2 regions of the Brevibacillus sp. SKDU10 genome follow, and region 1 is predicted to be linked to the other one. Evidence: predicted binding sites of a transcription regulator. Region 1 holds the regulator's gene; the other holds the start of a gene.

Region 1 (4,985 bases):
AATCCCACGCTTTCCAATATATACGGAATCCATTTCATAGGTTTCGTCTTTCATGAAATCTACTCGACCAAAGTAAGGCTTTTTCACAGAGCTTTCCAGATGAAAGAGATCCCTAGCTTTCGAGGAATTGACTACTTGTTTGACATAATCGTCCGTTGCCTCTCGCAAATCCTCTCGCAGCTGTCCAATCTCCTTTTCAATCGTATGTACTGTTTTATCCAGCCGATCTTGTTCTTCCTTATATGCAGGATGATGAATGGTCACATGACTAACCTCCTTTTCATCAAACGAATATTTATCTTATCAAAATGAAAAAGCAATTCCAAGGATAATCTTAAAAATCACAAATGTACCCCGAGCAGCATCCCTAGTGCTGCAGATAAAATCCCCACAGAATAACTAATAAGCAAGTATATGAATCCTATCTGGTAACGTTTTGTTGTAACTAATGAATAGCTCTCCCACTTACATGTAGAAAAGGTCGTAAAAGCCCCCATAAAACCTGTGCCTGCCGTTACGATAAAAAATGGAGCTAAGGAAGAGCTTGTTAGTACCCCTAATAAAAAACAACCCAAAATATTAATACAGCAGGTCGCTAAAGGGAACATTCCTTTATAACGCTGATTGATCAGAGAACTGATTCCGTAACGAGCCATGGCCCCAAGACAGCCGCCCAATGCTGCTCCTATACTATTCAACAGCATCAGTATCGCTCCCTCTCTGTGCTAATTGGGTACCTATCCAAGAACCCAGCCATACCATCAATAAACCACCCCATAGACTGGCCAGCACATAGCAAATGGCAAGTCCATATTGATGCTGATGCCAAAGGGTAAGTGTCTCTACACTAAAAGTCGAAAAGGTCGTGAAAGAACCAATAAACCCTGTTCCTACTCCTAAGGTAAACCAAGCAGGCAGTTGATTTCGGGTTAAGAGATATTGATTGAGAACTCCCAATCCGATACAGCCTATCAAGTTAATTACTAGCGTACCTAAAGGAAATGACAGCTCCCACCAGCCCGATGTCCATGCTCCTACTAAATATCGAGATACAGCCCCCATCATTCCTGATAGTCCAACAATTAAAAAAGACATGCATTCTCTCCTTTATCCATTATTTTTCACATATATACAAATAAACTCCTACCAGCAATATTACTGGTAGGAGTCATTAGCCTATTGGCGCTTAGGGCGAACTCCATCGCCTCTTATTTACTTGTAAAAACCTGTTTCACAGCACTATTACTACGGATCATTGGAAAAATCACATAGACTAGTGCTTATGCTTAGGTTCCTCATCCTCTACATAACGGATCGAATCTAAACTAGATTTCAAGGAAGCCTTCATAGCATCAATGTATTTTTGACGAAGAGCTTGTTGCTCCGCTTTTTCTTCTGGAGTTAAGCCAACACCCTTCGATTTCTTGGCTAATTCATTAATACGTTTTATTTCTGCATCAGTAACCAATGGTGATACCTCCTCAACTAACTTCTCTTTATTATAACACAAGACCAAAGGAGAGGAGATATAAATTATGGCTTTCGCTTATCGGTATACTGGAATAGCTAGATTATTTCCTGCATAAATCATGGGGCTATCTAACTGATTTTGTTTCATGATCTCATCCATTAGTTCTCTGGCTGATAGCCCAGATTCCTGTTGATAAGCTTGTGCAATACTCCACAGCGTATCACCTGGCTGAATTGTAATGACTAAAGCTGCCTGCTGTGTATGAGGAGCCGCAATAGCCACTTTCTCTTTTCCAAAAATCATGCTGCCTGCTGCAAAAGATACTATGATCAGCAATAACGTTACGATTGCTTGCCCTCGCGTTATCCCTTTTCTATGATGTACCAATGTGTTCTTACTCGTCATTGTTTTATCTTTATATAGATTCTGACAATTGCTAGATTGTACCATCATTATCATCACCCTCGCAAACGTTTGTTCTCATTTCGATAACATCATCATAATGCGAACAAACATTCCTGTCAAGCGAAAGAATCGAACTAATGTTTGTCGAACGCAAATTCTCATGGTATAATGTAGAAAATATCTGGATCGAGAGAATGAGGTGTTCGAAATGTCCAAACTCTCCAATCGCCAACAAGCGATCATTGATTTTATTCGTAAGGAAGTAAAAGATAAAGGTTATCCCCCGTCTGTTCGAGAAATCGGTGAAGCCGTAGGACTAGCTTCCAGTTCCACTGTTCACGGTCATCTCGCAAGACTTGAAAAGAAAGGCTTAATCCGCCGTGATCCTACTAAGCCACGTGCTATTGAATTATTGGACGAGACTCGTCTACAGGACGATTATGAAAGCTCCATCGTTCGAGTACCAGTGGTTGGTAAGGTAACGGCAGGTCAACCTATTACAGCTATTGAACAGGTGGAAGAATATTTCCCATTGCCAGAAAACATCGTTACGTCTGACAATGTGTTCATGTTGCGCGTTATGGGAGAGAGCATGATCGAAGCAGGCATTTTAGATGGCGATTATGTAATTGTCCGCCAACAAAATGTAGCGAATAACGGAGATATCGTGGTAGCCATGACCGAAGAGGATGAAGCAACTGTAAAACGTTTCTTTAAAGAGAAAACTCACTTCCGTCTACAACCGGAAAACTCACAGCTAGAACCAATCATTTTAGATAATGTGACGATTTTAGGTAAAGTAATTGGCGTTTACCGCCTTTTCCACTAGTGCATTGGATTTTTAACTTCTCACGTGCTTACACGTACAAACTCTTGGTGAAGATCATACTCGCCAAGAGTTTTTTACTACTCAAATTTATTGTTCGTAACGGTTTATTTTATGCTCCACTCTGCCTAGCTCCTTGATACCTTTCGTGTTTCTCCTATTATTGGCTTATATTTAGGTGTAAATTAGCTACATAGCCACTTAAAACAGGTTTCTTTTTTAGCAAGTCTTCAAGCAAGTCTTCAAACAAGCCTTCTCTAATCCTGATGTGTAAACACAAATAAACCGAGATTGCCGTTTTCCCTACAGTAAATGATAGAGAATTTGACAATCTCGGTTTTATGGAATGGATCACACTCAAAATCCAATGTAACGATCCACAATAAGTTTTACCAAGCAACAATAAAGAACCAGATAATCATGATGAGTTGGATAGAGATTTTCATGATGACACTGCTAAAGAAACCTATAAGACTTCCTATCGCTATCTTAAAAGCTCGTTCTGCCGGTTGTTTTTGCATCAGCATTTCAATTAATAATACAAATATAAATGGGAGAATAATCATACCAAATGGCGGAAACGTAAGTACACCAATAATAACACCTAATATTGACCCGATTGCTGATGCTTTTGAGCCACCATATTTTTTAACAAAGTACATATTAGTCAATAGGTCAGCACCAAATAACACCACACTCAAAATTCCCATTCCCCACCAGAAGGAAACCGGCAATCCTGCTCCAGGCTCTGCAATCGCGAATTGATATAGTAAAAAACCGCCCCATAACATGATCGTATCAGGTAACACTGGGAAGAAAATACCAGCAATACTTAGACCAAATAGAAGTATAACGATCAACCATAATAAAACATCCATGTTTAAACCCCCTCTTTGTTGCATCTGACCCGTTTTCTATATGTACGTTTCAGTGCTCTCCTACGTTTCATTTTTACTAGGAGTTTCCTTTTTCTTGTTCGCTAAACGTGTCTTTTCCTACATATACATGGTCCTGCTCTTTTTTATGATCTCGTTTTTAGCAAAGCTTGACCTATTTACCTGTAGCGCTCTTTACCGGCTCCCTTTTTCCACTTCATACAGGCAAAAGGACAGCAAGAAAAAGGTATAAGGACAACAGGTGAAATGTTACATTTAGAGAAATTAATACTATACACTAAATTGTCCCCGCTCCAAGCCTGTATATCCTATTTCGGAAAGGAAGGTTGCAAGATGCACAAAATCGTTTGTTCTTTATTGGCAGTACCAATTGTTTTCTTACTGTCCTCGACTAGCTATGCGGCTTTAGATAAGCATAGCACAACAAAAGTAACTAGTAGTAGTAATGCTTACAGCCAATATTCTATTCCATTTGCACTAACGGTAAAGGAATGGGATAGAGGTTATGGAGAAGCTGGTGTCACAGGCCCTTTTTTCCTCGCGAAAGGTGGCAGCGTAACGGTTACGTTTGATAAGAAAGTAGACTCATTGGGCTGGTATCTACTGAATGCAAATACCTACGGAGCTGAAAAAATCTATCCAAAAGGCTCTACTGTAACCGTCCCACGACATTCACATTGGATTGTTATTCTGCAAAACGCTAGTATAAAACCTGTTACTATTACAGGAAACGTGACGATTCACTAGTCTTTTTATCACGTTATCACGCAACACCTTCACTGATCAGTTATCAGCTCTTACAGCCTCTGCATCCCCTAAAACTTGGTGTAGGAGAATGAGGAGATCTAATAAAATAAGCACCATTTTTCAGGTGCTAGATTATCTCTCGTTCTCCTCATCTGTATGTATGCCGATCGTCGAGAATTTTTGAATAGGACCATTCCAATCCTCGCGCCTGAATTCTTGATAATTATGATTTGTGTATTCCGAAATTAATGTACGCCAAAATTTTTGTGCCGAGATATTTTGTTCGATTTGGGAGATTTCCCATTCTCCCTGAAATTGATGGAATAAGCGAAATGCTACTTTTCTACCGATTCCACGCTTTCGATATTTTCTCATGATAAAAAACTCTGCAATGGAGTAGTATTCTATCTCTTGGCTTCGTATCTTTCGCAGTAACACAAACCCAGCATATTTTTCATCCACTTTGACAAAAAAAGGTATTCGAGCTGATTCTGTCCAATAATGGTCCAGAAACAGATAATCATATAAACCATGCTCATTAACATCTGCATGATCGAATTCACTAAAATCATATTGATATAGCTCGATTAGATGCCTTAAAATCATCTTTTGCTGCAAAGATACCTTCACAAGCTCTATT
Region 2 (4,985 bases), on a different contig from region 1:
GCGTTCTGTTGGTCTGGGGATAGTGGGCGGTTTGTTCGTTAGCCTTGCAGCTGGGTTACTAGGCATCTTTATTCAGATATCTGACATGTGGATTGCTTGGGCGATTGCTTTATTACTTGCCTTTGTAAGATTTCGTTTTCTATGCTTGGCCTATGGAACGGCTATTTTTACCGGCTTACACGGGCTTGCCAAACTATTTCCCATAGCCGAAGAGGTATCTGGTGCCGCTAAAGTATGGGGGTGGTTTGCTCATGCTAATCCAGCACCGCTGCTAGCTTTAGTCGCTCTATTACATATTGTAGAAGCATGGTTTATTAGAAGTCATGGAGGCAGACATGCATCTCCATTATTTGTAGAAGGAAAACGCGGAAGAGTCGTAGGTGCTTACCAGCTCCATTCCTTTTGGCTAACACCTGTCATTGTACTAACCCCTGTTACAGAAGGGGCATTGCAGGTACCTGCACTATTTCAGGGATGGCCGTTGTTTTCTCCGGATTGGTCGATGGCTACACTTGGGATGTTGCTTTTACCAGCAATTACTGGTTTTTCTGCTATTACTAAAACCAAAACACCACAGGAAAAAGCGAACTCTTTATCCAAGCATTTATTTCTCTATTCATTCATTTTGCTTGGAATAAGCTATGTAGCAGTTATTGTCCCTTCTCTTGTTTATGTAGCTGCCCTCTTTGCCTTTTTTGGGCACGAATGGTTGGGCTGGCTAAGCTCACGCCAAGAGGAGAAATTGCCTCCCTACTACGTTCCTACTGGTAAGGGTCTGAAAGTGATGGCTGTTCTCCCAGGGACGCCAGCGGACGTAATGGGGATTAGGATCGGCGAGGTAATCGTTAAGGTAAATGGACACCCGATCTCGGTAAAGGAAGATTTATATCCGGCGTTACAAGCCAATCCAGCTTTCTGTAAAATGGAAGTTTTGACACTGGATCATGAAATAAAATTTACGCAGAGTGCGATCTATGCGGGACAGCATCATCAGCTGGGTATTATTGTGGTACCAGACGAACGGACAACGCATTTTGTGTCCATGCAAGAAATTGGTTTCCTTGGAGTAAGGAAGCATAAACCGAAAGGCGAGCACGAGTTGGGCATGTAGCAGGGAAAACCCTACGTTACCCGTGCCGCGGAAAAAGCATTGAAACAACAAAAAGATGACCTCAAGCTTGTATGAGGTCATCTTTTTCGGTTGAGAAGAACGGTTTTGGACTCCTCTTCTTGCCATTTATGCAGAGGGCTTATCCGTGTTACCCTCAGACTTTTCCTTGTCACCGGGCGTTTGGGAATCTCCAGTGTTTCCTGATTCATCAGGCTTTTGAGAGTCGGGATTTCCGCTTTCGCCAGTACCCTCAGAACCATCAGTGCCGCCGCTTTCACCAGTGCCTTCAGAACCATCAGTGCCGCCGTTTTCGTCGGGGCCTTCAGAACCGTCCGGCTTAGTAGGAACTTCTTCCTCTTCTTCAGGCTTTACTACCTCAAGTCCAACGATATCTGTAGATTTAATCTTTTTACCGTCAGCTAGAACAAATTCAACCAAACCGTTTTTCATGCTGACTGCTTGAATGATACCAGTTGACTCAGTTGAGGTTGGTTTGCCGTCCGCGTCTTTTCCTTCCTCTGTATACGTTACTTTATAACCAATCATATTGGCATATTTTAATGTTTGGTCCACGCCAGTTTGAGATGTAAGAGATTCTAAGCCATGGATTTGCTGTTGGGAGATAATATCTTTACCTACGATAAACCAGATTCTACCATCAACCATTTTTACTCCGTCAACGGTACCAGAAGCTGTTGTTACATAAATTTGACCAGAGTCATCCTTACGAGCCACTTCATAGGTAGCTTTTTTACCGATGATTTCCTCGTACTCTTTTACGTTTAACAGACTGCTATTTGACTCCTTCATAAGAAGCTCGATATTCGTCACTTTTTCCACCATGGTCATCATAGCGGTTTGCATCATAAATTGAGAGTTATCCATCGGTGACATCGGGTCTTGATTCTTTATCTGGGCAATCATTAGCTTCATAAAAGATTCGCTATCCAAGCCCGTTGAAAATTCTTTTGTATTAGCATAGCTATATTCTGCTTGTACGGAAGACTTTGTTTTCGGCGTTGTGCTTTGTGCTGTCGCTTTGGCTGCTGCTCTCGCTGCTCCCAGCGATTTTTGTATGCTGTTGGTCGGCATTCATTTTCCTCCCAAATGGGTAAAAATTATCAGACAGATAGACTTGCTATCTTTCTATATTATCGGTAAAATCACTTATATCGAATAGACAAACAAACGTTCGAGTTTTTGCTTAAATTTTAAATAATTGTGCTATAATGAAGGATAGGATATAAAAAGGAGGATGAGGGGACCGTGGATCGTTTTGAGTTAGTTTCGGAGTATACGCCTTCGGGTGATCAGCCTAGTGCAATTGCAGAGCTAGTGGAAGGAATAAAGGCGGGTAAACGCCATCAAACTCTGCTGGGTGCTACCGGAACAGGTAAAACCTTTACTGCTGCTCATATGATAGCTCAGGTGAACAAACCTACACTAGTCATGGCGCATAACAAGACCTTAGCTGCTCAGTTGGCAGCAGAATTTCGTGAGTTTTTCCCAAATAACGCGGTAGAATACTTCGTTAGTTACTACGATTACTATCAACCGGAAGCCTACATTCCTCATTCGGATACTTATATTGAAAAGGATTCAAGCGTTAATGATGAGATTGATAAATTGCGCCACTCAGCAACCAGCGCGTTATTGGAGAGACGGGATGTCATCATTGTAGCATCCGTTTCTTGCATATACGGTTTGGGTTCCCCGATTGAATATCGAGAGATGGTGCTTTCCTTGCGTACAGGCATGGAAAAAAGCAGAGATGAGGTCTTGCATCGCCTCGTTGATATTCAATATGACCGCAATGATATTAACTTTACTCGTGGGACGTTTCGTGTTCGAGGAGACGTACTGGAAATATTTCCGGCGTCGCGCAGTGAACAGGCAATACGAGTAGAGTTTTTTGGTGATGAGATTGAACGCATCACAGAGATTGATGTATTAACCGGGGAGATTCTGGGAAGCAGGGACCACGTAGCAATTTTTCCTGCGTCTCACTTCGTTACCCGTGAAGAAAAAATGAAGAAGGCTGTTGAAAATATTGAACAGGAGCTGGAACTAAGGCTGTTAGAATTGCAGGCAGCAGGCAAGTTATTGGAAGCGCAACGGCTAGAACAGCGTACGAGATACGATATAGAGATGATGCTGGAAATGGGCTTTTGCTCAGGAATTGAGAACTACTCCCGTCATTTGACTGGGTTACCAGAGGGACATCCTCCATACACGCTGATTGATTATTTTCCGGATGATTTTTTAATGGTGATAGACGAGTCTCACATGACCCTCCCACAAATTCGCGGGATGTACAATGGAGATAGAGCCCGCAAGGATGTACTGGTGGAGCATGGCTTCCGCTTACCGTCCGCCCGCGATAACCGTCCGCTTAGGTTTGAGGAATTTGAAAAGAAAGTAAAGCAAGCTGTCTATATTTCAGCCACGCCAGGAGTATATGAACTGGAGCATACGCCTAAAATGGCAGAGCAGGTCATTCGTCCAACAGGTTTAGTGGATCCAACTATCACCGTTCGTCCAATAAAAGGACAAATTGATGATTTAATCGGGGAAATTCAGGCAACCATTGCTAAAGACGAGCGTGTTTTAGTAACGACTCTTACCAAGAAGATGTCAGAAGACCTAACCGACTACCTGAAGGAGATTGGCATTAAAGTACGTTATCTGCACTCTGATATTAAGACCATAGAGCGCATGCAGATTTTACGTGCCCTGCGTTTGGGCGAATTTGATGTTTTGGTCGGGATTAACTTGTTGCGGGAAGGGCTGGATTTACCGGAAGTGTCTTTAGTTGCCATTTTAGACGCAGATAAAGAAGGCTTCCTGCGCAATGAGCGGTCATTAATCCAAACCATCGGACGTGCTGCGAGGAATGCAGAGGGTCGCGTAATTATGTACGCTGACAAAATGACTGATTCCATGTCGAAAGCCATACAAGAAACGGAACGGCGCCGTAGTATTCAGCTTGCTTACAATGAAAAGCACGGCATCACACCGCAAACGATTCAAAAAGCCGTTCGCGGAGTTATTGAAGCAACAAAAGTGGCAGAGGAGAAAGCTGATTATCTACCACACTTAGATGTAAAGAAGATGCCGAAAAAAGATCGCATAGTAGTCATCGAGCGAATGGAAGAGGAAATGAAGGAAGCCGCACGCAATCTCATGTTCGAGCGTGCAGCAGAGCTTCGCGATTTGATATTGGAGTTGAAAGCTGACCTGTAGGGAGTGAAATACATGCCATTAGATCGAATCGTGGTGAAGGGTGCACGCGCTCATAATTTAAAAAACATAGATGTCGTCATCCCACGAGATAAATTTGTTGTTTTAACGGGACTATCCGGTTCAGGAAAATCGTCTCTTGCTTTTGATACGATCTATGCGGAAGGACAGCGTCGTTATGTAGAGTCGCTATCCGCCTATGCTCGTCAATTTCTTGGACAAATGGATAAGCCTGACGTAGATTCCATTGATGGTCTCTCTCCGGCTATTTCGATTGATCAGAAGACCACGAGTCGCAATCCACGTTCTACCGTAGGAACCGTGACAGAAATCTATGATTATTTGCGTCTGTTATATGCACGTATTGGAAGAGCTGTTTGCCCAACTCATGGGATAGAGATTAGTTCCCAAACGATCGAACAAATGGTAGATCGTATTATGGAATTTCCGGAACGTACCCGTATGCAAATTCTGGCTCCACTAGTTCAGGGACGTAAAGGAGAACACGTCAAGCTGTTAGAAGATATTCGTAAACAAGGGTATGTTCGGGTTCGGGTTGATGGTGAAGTCCGGGATTTATCTGAGGAGATTCGTCTGGAAAAAAACAAAAAGCATAGCATTGAAGTTGTCATTG

Evidence for each region. The regulator LexA, encoded in region 1, represses DNA repair genes until DNA is damaged. The targets are predictions, from matches to a motif close to CGAACATATGTTCG.
Region 2: the regulator LexA is predicted to act here: its motif matches at 2,293-2,306, upstream of uvrB (excinuclease ABC subunit UvrB).

What each region holds. Positions count from the first base shown of each region.
Region 1 is NZ_LSSO01000090.1:66,861-71,845, reverse strand. It holds gene AYJ08_RS05705 (HelD family protein) at 1-264, opposite strand, end outside; gene AYJ08_RS05700 (fluoride efflux transporter FluC) at 342-704, opposite strand; gene crcB (fluoride efflux transporter CrcB) at 691-1,095, opposite strand; fluoride riboswitch at 1,156-1,215, opposite strand; gene AYJ08_RS05690 (DUF896 domain-containing protein) at 1,274-1,468, opposite strand; gene yneA (cell division suppressor protein YneA) at 1,547-1,924, opposite strand; gene lexA (transcriptional repressor LexA) at 2,085-2,705, shown strand; gene AYJ08_RS05675 (DUF456 domain-containing protein) at 3,092-3,580, opposite strand; gene AYJ08_RS05670 (hypothetical protein) at 3,932-4,345, shown strand; gene AYJ08_RS05665 (GNAT family N-acetyltransferase) at 4,478-4,985, opposite strand, start outside.
Region 2 is NZ_LSSO01000013.1:11,485-16,469, reverse strand. It holds gene AYJ08_RS01670 (PDZ domain-containing protein) at 1-1,111, shown strand, start outside; gene AYJ08_RS01665 (flagellar hook assembly protein FlgD) at 1,238-2,203, opposite strand; gene uvrB (excinuclease ABC subunit UvrB) at 2,378-4,354, shown strand; gene uvrA (excinuclease ABC subunit UvrA) at 4,367-4,985, shown strand, end outside.